3 regions of the Thermodesulfitimonas autotrophica genome follow, and region 2 is predicted to be linked to each of the others. Evidence: riboswitches for the same ligand, from Rfam matches in the RefSeq annotation. Region 2 holds a riboswitch; each other region holds the start of a gene.
The links. Region 2 has a riboswitch for cobalamin ahead of EDD75_RS00715 (S-layer homology domain-containing protein). Riboswitches for the same ligand answer to the same signal wherever they lie in the genome.

Region 1 (4,747 bases), on a different contig from region 2:
GGAAATCCGCCCGTCGCTCCACAATCTTGATCTCTCCGGTCAGGATCACCTGCTTGGTCGCGTGGGTTACGATCCCGCCACCGGGAGGGTGGCGCTCACAGCCAGGACCTAAGAAAGCAAGAATCCGCTCCCGGTCGGTTATCGCCACCGCCGGCACATCGCCGATCCGTTGGATGATCTCGGCGATTTTGTGGGCCGTCTCTTCGTTGAGACCGTGGCGCATGTAGGGCAAAGCCGCATCGGCGATCTTGAGCGTCGGGTCGATGGTCTGGCTATCCATCCGCAGCGTAGCCCGCTGCCGGGCCTCGCTCTGTCGCAAAAAGAAGAAGGTGAGGGAGTTGACGCCCGCCAGGACAAGCGCCGCCAACCAGAAATGCGGCCAGACGGCCACAACCAACCCCAACAGCAGAAACTGCAAAAGAACCATTTTCGTCGCCGTGTCCGCCGCTGCCTCTTTCAGAAAGCGAACCATAAGCAACCCTTTCAATAACCGGCTATCTGTTTAAAATATACTATAAAATACCTTGGCCGTAAACGACATTCTTCGGGAGTGGGGCCGCAGGCAAGACGGCTCATAACCCGCTTTTCCTGTGAACACTATAGAGACAGCAACCAGAGAGAAGTTGCGTTATTTCCAGTTGCTTTTCCCGGAGCTTTTATAGTAGAATAAAAGCAAGGGCGCGTAGCTCAGGGGGAGAGCGCGTGACTCACATTCACGAGGTCGGAGGTTCGAAACCTCCCGCGCCCACCATTTTAGGAGTAAAAGGGGCTATCTCTCCCATATAGTCCCTTTTTCTTTTCTTCCGGCCTCAGGCGGCTATCCTCCTTCGGCCCCCGGATAGCCCGGAAAAAAATCTGCAAAAGGCGCTAATTGAGGAGGAATAAACCTCATATTCATAGAATTAGTTTATCACTTTTTAAGCTTGGGGGAGGAGAAAGCAGATGGGTAGAAAGGTTACGGTTTCGGTAATCAAAGCAGACGTTGGCGGTTATGTCGGTCACTCAAGCGTTCATCCGGAGCTGTTAGAAAAAGCACGGGGCGTGCTCTCGGGCAGCCCGTTACTGATAGATTTCCACGTGACCCACGTGGGGGATGACATCAACCTTATTCTCACCCACGAACTCGGCCGCAACAACGGAGAGATCCACCAGCTCGCCTGGGATACCTTTGTTGCCTGCACGGAGGTGGCGAAAAAGCTCAAGCTCTACGGCGCCGGGCAGGACCTCCTGGCTGACGCTTTCTCGGGTAATATCAAGGGCCTAGGGCCGGGCGTGGCCGAAATGGAAGTCGAGGAGCGCGAAAGCGAGCCGATTGTTATCTTCATGGCGGACAAGACGGAGCCCGGCGCGTGGAACTATCCCCTTTACAAGATGTTCGCCGACCCGTTCAATACCATCGGCCTGGTAATCGACCCCAAAATGCACAACGGCTTTGTTTTTGAGGTGCGCGACCTTATCGAAGACAAAAAGATCATGTTCCACGCCCCCGAAGACATCTACGATATGCTGGTCTTCATCGGTGCGCCCGGCCGCTACGCGATCAAACGGATTTTCCACAAGGATACCGGGCAGATCGCGGCCGTTTCCAGCACGCAGCGGCTCAACCTTATGGCGGGGCGCTACGTGGGTAAGGATGACCCGGTCTGTATCGTCCGGTGCCAGAGCGGCTACCCGGCGCTAGGCGAGGTTTTAGAGCCCTTCGCCCACCCGCACCTGGTTTCGGGCTGGATGCGGGGGTCGCACAGCGGCCCGCTGATGCCGGTAGGTCTCCGGCAAGCGACGCCCACGCGCTTTGACGGCCCGCCGCGGGTGGTGGCGCTCGGCTTCCAGTTAGCCAACGGGCGGCTCGTCGGACCGCAGGACCTCTTCGACGACCCGGCCTTCGACCGGGCGCGCAACCTCTGCAACCTGATCGCCGATTACATGCGCCACCTCGGTCCCTTCGAACCACACCGGCTCCATCTTGACGAAATGGAGTACACCACGATGCCGATGGTGATGAAGAAGCTCAAAGACCGGTTCATTGACCTCCGGATGCTTAAAGCCCAAAAGGCCAAGGCCGAACAGGAAAAGCAAAAGGCAGAAAGCTAACTCGCAGCTATCTAGAAAGCTATTATCTAGAAAAAGAGGAGCAGCGGCCCCCACAACAGGGCCGCTGCTTTTGCTTTCGGAAGGGCGGGCAACGTTACAAAAGCTTATCCCGCTCCATGTCACTCACCCCGGCCTCGCCGAAGGTCGCCATCTCTCTCAGGATCTTCGCCGCCGCCTCGACCACCGGCATCGCCAGCGCCGCCCCCGTGCCTTCGCCGAGCCGCAGGTTCATGTCAAGTAAAGGTTTGAGCCCCAGCGCCGCGAGCATATGGCGGTGCGCCCGCTCTTCAGAAAGGTGGGAGGCGATCATAAAGTCTTTCGCCCGCGGGCAGAGACCAGCCGCAACCAGCGCGGCCGCGCCGGTGATAAAACCGTCCAGCAGCACGGGAACCCGCCGGGCCGCAGCGCCGAGGATTACTCCCGCTAAGCCCGCGATTTCCAGCCCCCCGACTTTTGCCAGCACGTCAAGCGGGTCTGCCGGGTCCGGGCGGTTCACCCGCAGGGCTTCCGCCACCACTGCCCGCTTGCGGGCCAGCACCGCGTCGTTCACCATCGTTCCTCTGCCTACCGCCTCCGCCACCGGAATTCCCGCCAGCGCGCAGAGAATGGCGCTCGAGGGTGTGGTGTTGCCGATGCCCATGTCGCCCGTCGCAAGAAGGTCGGCGCCCTGCGCAATCTCTTCCTGCGCGATTTCGATGCCGGTTTCCACCGCGCGCACCGCCTCTTCCCGCGTCATCGCCGGCCCGCGCGCGATGTTTCCCGTACCGGGCCGGACCTTCCGCACCAAAACCCCCGGCCACGTAACCTCTCGCGCTACACCGATATCCACGACCACCACCTTTGCACCTACGTGGCGGCCCAGAACCCCGATGCCGCCGGTGCCGTCAAGGAAGCGCGGCAGGATCTGATAGGTGATCTCCTGCGGCGCCCCACTCACCCCCTCCGCGACGACGCCGTGGTCGCCCGCCATCACGATCACGCTCTTCGCTCTGATCTCCGGGGCGGGGCGCCCGGTAATCCCGGCGAGCTGCACCGCCAACTCCTCCAACCGCCCCAGGCTCCCCGGGGGTTTAAGCAGGCTGTCCACCCGCGCCTGCGCCTGCGCCATCGCTTCCCGGTTAAGTTCCCCGATGGCCGCGATAGTCTGGGAAAGAAGCACGCAAACCACCTCCGCTTAAAATTTAGCGCTGACGACCGCAACACGCCCACGCTTAAGCCGCGCCTGCGGCCGGGGAGAACTAAAAAACAAAAGCCCACGCTGCCGTGGACTTTGCCATCATCCAAGGCCGGACCCCGGTGCCACGCCGGAGCTGAGCGCACAGCAGGCAGGTCTCCTGGCTTCGGATCATCACCCTGAACCGCTGCCTTCCCGGCTTTTAACCAGTGGCCTCTCTTGCGGTCTGGCTCCCCGTTACAGTGGCGGGACCGCGCCGGACTTGCACCGGACTTCCCTATTCTCCCCCACCAGCACCCACCAAGTCTGCGTGCTGGGCGGGGCACCTGCTGTGGAAACTTTATTTAAGGTGATGGTTGTCACTGACCGCTTTCCGTCGTGCGGGCCCAGCCGCTCGTTCCGGCCCGACACGCAGAGCGGTCTCCCTTACTCTTTCTGCGGCACCCGGTCGAAAAAGATATTCTTCCCGGTGGCCGCGAGCGGCACCCCGAGTACAACGTCGGCGTCGATGAGCCCGAGACGCCGCGCCACCACGCCAGCGCGGTACATCACCCGGTTATCGACGTTGAAAAGCGCCGCGGTTTTCACGGCCGAACCGAGCGCAATGCCCATGTCCATCGCCCGCCAGAAGCACTGCGGCCCCCGGAACTCCGGGCCCGCGTGCGGCGCCGCATCCTCGCAGCGCGTAAAGCCGCAGGCACCGCAGTTAAGCCCCAAGGGTTTCGCCTCCTTTAGCCCGATGAGGAAAACGGCGGCGGCACGGCGGACACTCTCCCCGTCCCGGTCGAAATCCTTCTTCCCGGTCTCGCGCCCGTAGGCCACCATCGCGTCGGCCAGGCGGCCTACCGCTTCACCGGTGAGGGTATGGGTGACCAGGTAATCCTGCCCGAGCGACTTCGGCGCCGTTTTTGCCGCCAGCGTCATGAAGCCGGCCACCTGCGCCACAATCTCTTCCACGCGCTTCTCCCTCGCCATTTTTTCCAAAAGATTAGCCGGTAGCGACCCGTTTGTCAAGGGCCAGCAAGCAGGGTATAATCCACCTGCCGGCAGGAAATAAAAAGGAAGGCGCGAATTAACCTCTCATACGAAAATGCAGGGAGCGGGAAGGATGGCCGCAAAACCCCCGTCGCGGTTCCGCGTGGCGGTCTGTCAGCTCGACGTGCGTCATGATAAGCGGGAAAACCTTGCGCGGGCCAGGGAACTCGTCCACCGCGCCGCCCGGCGGGGAGCAGAACTTGTGGCTCTGCCGGAAATGTTCGTCTGCCCCTACGCCGCCGAACTCTTTCCCCGTTACGCGGAAAGCTACCCCGGCGGTGAAGCCCTACAAATGCTCAGCCAGGCGGCACGGGAGGAGCGGCTCTACCTCGTCGGCGGCAGCATCCCCGAGCGAGAGGGTGACAGGCTTTACAACGCCTCCTTTGTCTTCGATCCCGAAGGGAAGCTCATCGCCCGCCACCGCAAAGTCCACCTCTTCGACGTCGA
Region 2 (4,747 bases):
CTTGCCTGGACGCCGCCGCAGGGCAGCAGCAGGTTCACCAACAGCAAAAGGGTTAACAAAAGGCAGAGCTTCCGCCCCGCTTTTCGCTTTATAGGCATCGCTATCCCTCCAAATTTCACGTTTTATCTCCTAATAATGCCGCTAGGCGGCTTAAAAGAACGGCTGCCTCCGCCCTGGTAACGGACTTAGTGAACCGGAAGCTCCCGTCGGGGTAGCCGGAAATCAGACCCGCGCCGCAGGCCGCCCCGACCGCCTCCCGCGCCCAGGCCGGGATCGCCGCCGCATCGGTGAAGGTGAGCGGCTGCGGGTTGAGCGCGCCGCCTTTCTTCGCGCACAGCCGTGCCGCTAAGACGGCCATCTCCCCGCGGCTTACCGGTCTTGCTCCGGCGAAGCAGAAACTGCCGGAGCAGGGGTAACCCGCCATTAGTCCTTCCCGCAAGACCACCGCTACCGCTTCCTGCGCCCAGGCGGGGATCTGGGCGGCGCCCCGGAATTTAGTCCGCAGGCGCTCTAAATCGGCAACCGTAGCCGGTGCCGGTTGCCACAAGCGCACCAGCATGGCGGCTACCTGGCAGCGGGTCACCGGTGCCGCCGGCCGGAAGGTTCCGTCGGGGTAGCCCGCAACGATGCCTGCGGCGGCCAGGCGGCCGATGGCCGCCGCGGCCCAGTGGCCCCGCAAATCGTTAAAGGATTGAGGGCCCGGCGTTTGGGTGCCGCCCTGCGTCCCGGCCGGCGGCGCGGCCGCGCTTTGCAGCGCCAGCGAGGCCCAGAGTACCCAGGTGGCGTCCATCGCGTTACCTGAGGTGCCCAGGCTGCCGTCGGGGTTCAGCGCCTTTTCCGTCAGGTAATCAACCGGGCTCTTCCCGGCGCTGCTCCGCCAGCTCGCGGGATCAATACCGAGCGTCTTGAGCGTCACGATCGCTTCGCAGGTGTCGATCACCGGGTCGTCCATCCCGGCGACGAAGCTCCCGTCGGGCTTTTGCTGCCGCCGCAGCCATTCTATGCCGTGGTAAATCGCTGCCTGTACCGTGGCGTCGTTCTTGCCGGAGTCCAAATAGTGGAGCGCCCGCACCGCTTCCGCCGTCGCCATAAAGTCGGCGTAGAACCCTGCACCGTCAGCGGAACCCCAGCTTCCGCAGGGCGGCGCGTCCGGTTCACGGTACTGGCTTTCTAAAATGTAGCGTTTTGCCGCCCCGGCATCCACTTGGGCGATCAGCCCGGTCCGCGCCAGGATCTCGCAAGCGGGCATGTTGCTATAAATGCTCAGCGGGCCGCTCTCCCCGAAGCCCTGGCCGGTCTGCCTCTCTTTGATCGCCTGCAGGAGCCGGTCCACCAAGTCTTCCCGCCCCAGCGCCCAGGCCGCTGCCAGGTCCTGGGCGAGGGTCTTCGCCCGTGCCGCCTGCGCCCGCGCCAGATCCTGCTCGATGCCGTTCAGCACCGCTGCCGTGAGTGTCACGCCGTTATGCCGCCAGCCGCTCACGTCCACGCCGGCTTGCTTCAAAATGTAAAAAGCGTAGGCCCCTACGCCGGCGTCGGCATTCCGGAAGCCGTTTTGCCGGTACTCGTTGGCGAGAAAGCGCACCGCCTGGGCGGTGGGGAGCGAAGGGAGTGCTTCGGCGCCGTTTGCCCCGGGCGCTAACCCGATCAGGAGCGTAAAAAGACAGGTAACCGCCAAAAAGGCAGCGCAATACCCCTTCCACGGGCCGTTTCTCACGTTCCATACCACCTTTAACTGCGAGAGTTTAAAGGAAATAGAGTGCATCACCCGAAAGGAACATTGGGGCTAAGGCAGGATGCTGCCGGAGACAAAGAAACCACCTCCCTATCCGCGTAGGTTGGGTTGGTCTGGCGAAACGGGCAGGTCTCCTGGCTCGGGCTCACCGCCGCCGCACGCCTTCCCGGGTTCAAGCCCAGTGGCCTTTTGTGCGGCGGCTCCCCCTCACAGTGGCGGGACCGCGCCGGATTTGCACCGGCTTCCCTTTTAACCTTTACCGTCCGGTAAAGGACCCGTTCCGGCGGTTGCCTTTTTTGGCCATAATATTACCATACCGTTTGGGGGCTGTCCATCGCTGAAATCTGTGGGCGCTGGCCGGGCTGGGATAGAGAATTTTCCTGTAGAAAAGAGAGTAACACTCGATTATATTAATGTAGGTGGGGAATTCCGGCCGGTTATCCCCAGGAGAATTTGCTTTATTAAGAGGTGGACAAACCGAAATTATGGCCCTTCCTAAGGAACTCCCGGTGGAGAAAGAAGCAAGCGATTTTCTTTCGGCAACAACAGAGACTCTTGAGGCCTATGCGGCCTTTGCCGGGGAGGAAATAATTGCGGACCTGCTGCGGCTCGGGGAGGAGCTGCGCGGGGTGCGCTTCCAGCAGGTCAACTCCACGCGGCTCGGCGGTGGGGTGGCGGAGATGCTCCGTTCCCTCATCCCGCTGGAGCGCGCGCTGGGTCTTGACGTGAGCTGGGAAGTTATCACCGGTGACCTGGCGTTTTTCAATTTTACCAAGCAATTGCATAATTTCTTGCAGGGCCGGCCGGGAACGATCGATATCCTGGGGGTTAAGGCGTACTGGGAGACTAACCGGGCCAATTACCGGTTGCTTGACGAGCGGGCAGATGTAGTTCTGATTCATGATCCCCAGCCGGCGGGGCTGATCGCTTTTGTGCCTCCGGAGGTGCGGCGGCGGCAGAAATGGCTCTGGCGGTGCCACATCCAGATTGACAAAGAGGGTTGTTTGATGGTTGATTTTCTAAAGCCCCTGGTGGAGCTTTACGACGCGGCAATTTTCTCCGCGATGTCTTACATCCCCAATTGGCAGGTTCAGTCCTTCATCATCCTGCCGTACATCGATCCCCTTTCCGAGAAAAACCGGGAGCTGAGTGAGACAGAAATCCGGCAGGTTTTGGATAAGTACGGCCTCGCCGATCCTACTCAAAAGCCGCTCATCTTGCTCGTTTCGCGGTTTGATCTTTTCAAGGGGCACTGGTACGCTTTGGAGGCCTTTAAAGAGGTCCGGCGGCAGAAGGAGTGTCAGCTCCTCTTCGTCGGCGGGACAGCGAGCGACGACCCGGAAAACGAACGGATTTTCGCGGCGCTGGCGGAAGAGGTTAAAAAGGTGCCGGATGTTTGCTTGCTCAACCTGCCCCCGGATAGCCACCGGGAGATCAATGCGCTCCAGCGGGCCGCTACGGTGATTCTGCAACCTTCGACAAAGGAAGGCTTTGGCCTTACGGTTACGGAGGGGATGTGGAAAGAGAAACCGGTTGTGGCCACTAATGTTGGCGGTATCCCCGCCCAGATCGCCGACGGCTACAACGGTTTCCTCGTCGCTCCGGGCGAAGCGGGTATCCGCGAGATGGCGGCGCGCATCCTCTATCTGCTTGAACACCCGGTGCAGGCGCAGGTTATGGGGCGGCGCGCCCGCGAGACGGTGCGGGAACGCTTCCTTATTACCAGGGGCCTTTGGGACGAGCTGATGCTCGTGAAGAACCTGCTGCGGTGAGTTTTGCGCGGCGCAAGTTTTTAATCTGCCGTTAAAAGGGCTACCGGAAAAGAACGAAAAACATCCGCCAGGTAGAGAGTGTGTCCCCCTTCAGGGGTGGAGCCGCAGTGGGGCGAGGGAACGTACCGCAAGCTCTCCCCGGTGAAAATGTTATACCATTCTTCCGGGGCGCTTTCCGGGAGAAGGAGGCGGTCGTCATTCCAGGTTGCTGCTCCCAGCGGTGGTTGCCGTGCGGGCAGTGCTGGTGCTTCGGGATTTCTCAGGCCGGTGCGGGACTGTTGCTGAAGCCGCACTAGCAAGCGCGGCACCGCTACTACGACCCACTGGTTCCCTTTTTGGCGGATAAAGGCGCAAACGTGCTCCCGCCGTAAGCCGGCGACGGTGAGCGGGAGATAGGCGCCACCGGAAAAAAGTTCTAAGTGGTCCCGGCGGAAGTGGAGGGCTTTGTAGATAGTGTAAAGCTTGATGCGCCCGTCTTTCCAGGAAGCCAGCAACTCCTGCACCAAGCTTAACTTGCTGCGGCTTTTTTCGTCCTTTTGCAAGCCCTGCAAGAGAGCGCTGTGCCGGGCAAAATCTACCGGGCGCCGGTTGTCGGGGTCGACCAGGCTGAAATTCCAGACCTCCGTTCCTTGGTAGAAGTCGGGGATTCCGGGCGTGGCGATCTTGAGGAGAGCCTGCGCGAGGGAGTTCAAGGCGCCGTAGTAAGCGACTGTTTCTTCAAGGGCCTCAAAGTCGGCGCGGAAAAGGTTGCCGGATTCGGGGGCCAGGATTGCCGTGAGAAACTCGCTCAAGGCCTGCTCGTACTCCGGGTCGGGGTCAAGCCACTCAGTGCGGACCTTTGCTTCCCGGGCGGCCTTGGTAACGTAAGCCGCGAGCCGAACCTTAAATTCCGCCTCTTCTTTCTCGTCCAGCGGCCAGGCGCCCAGGAGCGTCTGGTAGATGAACCACTCCGTGTTAGCGTCAGGAACGGGACGGCCTTTAACTACCGGTTTCTTCCGTCGGTTCCACTGCTGCCATAATTTGAATTTTTCTACCCATATTGCGGGGATTTCTGAAAGGACGCTAAGCCGGGCGCGCACGTCTTCACTTCGCTTCGTATCGTGGGTAGAGGTGGCATTGAGGGTGTGGGGCCAGCGACGCAGGACCGCCGCGTTGCGCGCGTGAAACTCACTTACCGCAAGCCCGGATGTTCCGGGATCGCCGCCAACCTCGTTGAGCGCGAGGAGCCGGTTGTACCGGTAAA
Region 3 (4,747 bases), on a different contig from region 2:
AGGAAAACGAAGTCGCATTCCCGGGCGGCCGCGAGGAGCGCCTCTTCTCCGGCAGAGCCGCAAACGTCCCGCCGCGCCCGCGCAACAACCGTAAGCTTGCCCCGCTCTTCCTGGAGCACCGCCCGCACCGCGCGGGCAAGCGGCACCAGGTCTCCCTCTACGGCCGTGTAAAAAAGAACGCGGACCATCCTACTGCCCCCAAAGCCAGACTAAAACCAGCAGGGCGGTAAGTCCCGCGAAGCCGCCAACCGCCGCGCCGGAGCACTGGTGCTCCCGCGGCGGCACCAGCAGCGCATCCTGGTACCCCCGCGCCAGAAGCGCCGTGTAGAGATTCTGGGCGCGGTGGTAGGTGACCAGAAAGAGCTGGCCCGCCAGAAGGCCGAGGGAGTAAAGCCTTCCCCGCCACGACCGGTAACCGCCCCGCGCCGCCTGGGCCAGACAGATCCCGCGGGCAACCCGCTCCAGCACGAAAAGGTAGCGGTAGGTAAGCACGGCGATCTCGAGGGGCAGGGCCGGCACCCCTACCCGCCGCAGCACCCCCAGTACCGCCGGCAGCGGGGTCGTGAGCGCCAGGAAATAGAGGCAACTCACCGCCGCCAGCGCGCGGAGCCCTAAGACGTAAGCCTGGTTCAGCCCCGCGTCAGTAACGCCGACGCGCCAGGCCGCCACCTGGACACCCCACGTCACTGCCTCCCCCACGGTCACCACTAGCGCCAGCACACCAGGAAGCAAAAAGCCAAAGGGTAAAAGCAACAAGCGGAGCAAAAGGCAGAACGGCACGCCCGCGGCTAAAACCAGCACCACCGCCGCAAGGATGGTGGCAAGCGCCACCGCCGGTCCCCCCGTGAGTACGAGCCCTAGCGCCACCGCCGCAAAGGCGAGCTTCAGCGCCGGGTGGACCGCGCGCAGGCGGTTATGGTGGGCCCAAAAGTCAAAGGCGAGCATCATTCCCTGCTCCTGCGCCCCTTCAGGTAGCCGAGGTAGTAAAAGACAAAGCCGCTGCCCGCCGCCGCCTGCACCGCGAAGAGGAGGCTCTCAATCTCGCCGCTCGGCGGTTCCCAAAGCGGTTTGCACCAGGGCTTGTAGTCCGGCTTGATCTCGCTTACCACCTTCTCGGCCTGGTCATCCGCGCCGCCAAACTCCGCTCCTCGCTGCACATAAAGCGGGAAAACGGTCAGCGCCACCACTAAAAGCAGCAAAACGAGATTCTTAGTTCCCAGCGACACTCGCCTTCCCTCCCTCCGGCAAAATACCAAGCATCGCAAGCTCACTCCGGCCATGCCGCGCCAGCAGGTTGAAGACCACGACCGTGAGGAGCCCCTCGCTCACCGCCAGCGGCACCTGGGTTACCGCAAAGATTCCCATAAACTTCAGGAAGGGCCCCCAGATGCCATCCTGCGGGAAAGCCAGCGCCAACTGCAGGGAAGTCGTCACGTAAGTCAAAAGATCGCCCAGCGCGGCGGCGGCGAAAACCGCCCAGGAAAGCCGCAAAGGAGCAAGCAGCCGGTAGACGCCGTAGGCTACGAAGGGCCCCACCACCGCCATCGAGAAGGTGTTGGCGCCTAAGGTGCTCAGGCCCCCGTGCGCCAGCAAAAGCGCCTGAAAGAGCAACACGATCGCCCCCAAAACCGTCATCGGCGCCGGCCCGAAGAGCACCGCTCCCAGGCCCACGCCGGTCGGGTGGGAGCAGCTTCCCGTCACCGAAGGCAATTTGAGCGCCGAGAGAACAAACGTGAAGGCACCCGCCAGCCCGAGCAACATCTTTAGCCGCGGTTCACCCGCCACCCGCTGCCGGATCGCCACCAGCCCCCACACAAAAAACGGGAACGCTAACGCGTACCAGAAGAGACACCACTTCAGCGGCAAAAAACCCTCCATAATGTGCATCGCGTAGGCCGGCGGCGGCACGGCAAGGGCCACCAGCGCCAGACATGCCCATAACTTATAAGGATCGCGTTTCAACCCTGATCACCCTCCTCGAAAAAGACGTTCAACCTTATACCGACCTTAATAAAAACTAAAAACCCCGGTCGCTTCACGCCTAACCGGGGTCAAAACGGCATAAAAACACCATTTCGCGACCCCCTTCCCGCGAAGGACGTCGGAACACCGCTTGGGGCAGGTCTCCTGGCTTCCGTTCCTCGCCACCTCTAACCTTCCCGAGTCCATAAGAACCCAGTGGCTAATCTTAGAGGTGGCTCCCGGTTACAGTGGCGGGGCCGCGCAGGATTTGCACCTGCTTCCCTATTCTCCCCGCCCAGCACGCAGCAAGTCTGCGTGCCGGGTAGGGCACCCCGGCGGTTCAAGCCCTATTCAGTTTGGGAGTTATTATAAAGCCTCAGCCGCATCGAGTTCAAGAACCAGGTGGAGAATGGTCAGATTTCAGCAGCGAACGGCCAACCCTACCGCCAAAACGAACACTTCTAACACCTCGTTAACCGCCCCGTAAGTGTCGCCCGTCAGCCCGCCCAGATGTTGCTTGAAGAAGGCTCCCATAAAGAGTACGAGCATTAAAGCGGCCAGCGCGAGGCATAAGCCCGCCCATCCCCTAATAAGGAAGGCGATCCCGAGAGCAAAAACCGTCGCGGCCACCGTTTCCCGCCACGTAGTGTAATCCTTATAGATCCGCCCCTGGCCTTGCGGCCGTGCGTAGGGGAAAAGAAGGATCGCCCAGACCATCCCCCACCGGCTCACCACCGGCGCCAGTAAAAGGAGGTGCCAAGCACCGTCTAAAGACGCCAACAGGGAAAAGCGGAGCAACAGTAGCGTAATCCCGCCCATCACGCCAAAAGCGCCGACCCGACTATCCCGCATGATCGCCAGCCTCCGGGCAGCGTCCCGCCCGCCTAGACCGTCAACCGTATCGATAAAACCGTCGACGTGCATCCCACCGGTCAAGAGCAGCCCCAGCGCGACTAAAAGAGCCGCTACCACCAGCGGCGGGAAGATAAGCCCCGCCAGGTAGTAAACGCCCACAGACAAACCGCCGAGCAGGAAGCCGACTACCGGAAAGAATGCTGCTCCCCGGCCCAAAACCGCGGGTTCAAAGGGGACATTACCCACCGGCAGGCGGGTCAGGTTCTGCACCGCCAGCAGGAAGGATAAAGCCAGCCCGACCAAAAACCTCATTGTTTACCAACCAACCCCAAAGGCAACCAAAGCGCGCAGACTCACCCCTACAAGCAGCGCCATCCCTGCCACTACGTAAAGGAGCCGCACAGCAGCCGCAATATGCTCGGGGTGGAGCTCCCCGAGCGGATCGCCAAGATACGGGCGAAAGCTTGGGACGCCCTGATAGGTCGCCGGACCACCGAGGCGTACCCCTAAGAAACCCGCCACTGCGGCCTCAGAAATACCGCTGTTCGGGCTCGGGTGCTTCTGTCCGTCACGCCGGATCGTCCGCCAAACCCGCCGCCAATCTCCCCGTAGTAAAACCGCGGCAAGAATGAAGAGCCCTCCGGCCAGCCGCGCCGGAAGAAAATTCGCTAGATCGTCGAGCCTGGCCGCCGCCCAGCCTAGGTAGTGGTACCTTTCGTTGCGGTATCCCACCATCGAATCGAGCGTGTTCACGGCCCGGTAGGCAAGTGCCAGTGGCGCCCCACCGATAAAAGCGTAAAAAAGCGGCGCCACCACCGCGTCCACCGTATTTTCCGCGACGCTCTCTACCGCCGCCCGCACCACGCCCTGCACGTCCAGCGCCGCCGTATCCCGTCCCACAATCGCCGCCACCCGCTCGCGGGCTACCGGAAGATTACCCGCTACAAGGGGGCGCCGCACCGCCCCCGCCGCTGCCGCTAACCCCTTAAGTGCCAAGGTCGTGGCGACTATGTACACCTCGGCCGTCAGCCCCAAAACTTGATGCCACCGCGCGAGAACCGCCAGTCCCAACTTTACAGCCCAGAAAACCCCTACCGGCAGCAGGAGCGCGAGAAAAACGCCTCCAAGCCGCAAAGCAAATGGCCGCCGGGCAAAACGGCGGATAACTTTTTCTAAAAAAACGATAACCCGGCCGAAAAAGCGCACCGGGTGGGGTAACCAGTAAGGATCAGCAATCAGGAGGTCTACTATAAACGCGGCTACCACAACAACTGCCGTTTTCATCCAGACTCCGCCGTAAACCCCGGAAAGAAAAGCTCTTTCACCCGGTTAACCAACTCGTTGATTAAATGGGGTAGGGGTTCGCCCCGGTAACCAACCAGCTCAATTTGCCCGCGGATTAAAGGAAGAAGAATTTTCGGCGCCGCACAGGAGGCCACCGCTTCGGCTATCCGCGGCGTCACTTCGCCGAGCATACTGTTCGGCACCAAGATACCAAGGGGGCCGACAACCAAATCAACGCGCGGCATATTCCAGACGATGGCGTTCTCGCCACTTGCCCCCTCGTTTGCCCCCGCTTTCAGCATCACCGACGTTGCCAGGGCGTTCGTGCCGAGGGCCAGGATTTCCACGTCTTCCGGGAGTTCCCGCCGCAGTTTTTCGGTGATGTGTTTGCCGATGCCGCCTCCCTGACCGTCGATGACTGCAATTCGCATACCCTGTCCCCTTTCAGGGACCAATTATAACACAGGGAGACAGCAGAAGAAAAGGCCTCCGGCGAAGCCTGATCAGCTGTCAGCATTTTAATTTGTTAGAAATAATTCCCAGGTTGTGTATAACTTTGTGAATAAATTTTGTAGCGGTTACGAATTTTGGCTTTCGCTGGAACGCAACCTGGATTCGAGTTCGATGATCTGCTGGTTTTTCTTTA

Region 1: it holds a riboswitch for cobalamin, as region 2 does, so the genes downstream of both, cobT (nicotinate-nucleotide--dimethylbenzimidazole phosphoribosyltransferase) here and EDD75_RS00715 (S-layer homology domain-containing protein) in region 2, are expected to answer to the same signal.
Region 3: it holds a riboswitch for cobalamin, as region 2 does, so the genes downstream of both, EDD75_RS07985 (energy-coupling factor ABC transporter permease) here and EDD75_RS00715 (S-layer homology domain-containing protein) in region 2, are expected to answer to the same signal.

What each region holds. Positions count from the first base shown of each region.
Region 1 covers NZ_RKRE01000003.1:251,771-256,517, reverse strand. Annotated here, with positions in the region: gene EDD75_RS08735 (histidine kinase) at 1-472, opposite strand, end outside; tRNA gene EDD75_RS08730 (tRNA-Val) at 677-751, shown strand; gene fbp (fructose-1,6-bisphosphate aldolase/phosphatase) at 943-2,091, shown strand; gene cobT (nicotinate-nucleotide--dimethylbenzimidazole phosphoribosyltransferase) at 2,186-3,250, opposite strand; cobalamin riboswitch at 3,399-3,610, opposite strand; gene EDD75_RS08715 (ferredoxin domain-containing protein) at 3,692-4,189, opposite strand; gene EDD75_RS08710 (carbon-nitrogen hydrolase family protein) at 4,374-4,747, shown strand, end outside.
Region 2 covers NZ_RKRE01000001.1:138,890-143,636, forward strand. Annotated here, with positions in the region: gene EDD75_RS00710 (S-layer homology domain-containing protein) at 1-98, opposite strand, end outside; gene EDD75_RS00715 (S-layer homology domain-containing protein) at 116-1,675, opposite strand; cobalamin riboswitch at 1,840-2,026, opposite strand; gene EDD75_RS00720 (glycosyltransferase) at 2,218-3,504, shown strand; gene treY (malto-oligosyltrehalose synthase) at 3,525-4,747, opposite strand, start outside.
Region 3 covers NZ_RKRE01000003.1:114,563-119,309, reverse strand. Annotated here, with positions in the region: gene cobN (cobaltochelatase subunit CobN) at 1-188, opposite strand, end outside; gene cbiQ (cobalt ECF transporter T component CbiQ) at 190-948, opposite strand; gene EDD75_RS07990 (energy-coupling factor ABC transporter substrate-binding protein) at 945-1,226, opposite strand; gene EDD75_RS07985 (energy-coupling factor ABC transporter permease) at 1,210-1,962, opposite strand; cobalamin riboswitch at 2,101-2,312, opposite strand; gene cobS (adenosylcobinamide-GDP ribazoletransferase) at 2,383-3,129, opposite strand; gene cbiB (adenosylcobinamide-phosphate synthase CbiB) at 3,133-4,101, opposite strand; gene EDD75_RS07970 (DUF3842 family protein) at 4,098-4,532, opposite strand; gene EDD75_RS07965 (translation initiation factor 2) at 4,680-4,747, opposite strand, start outside.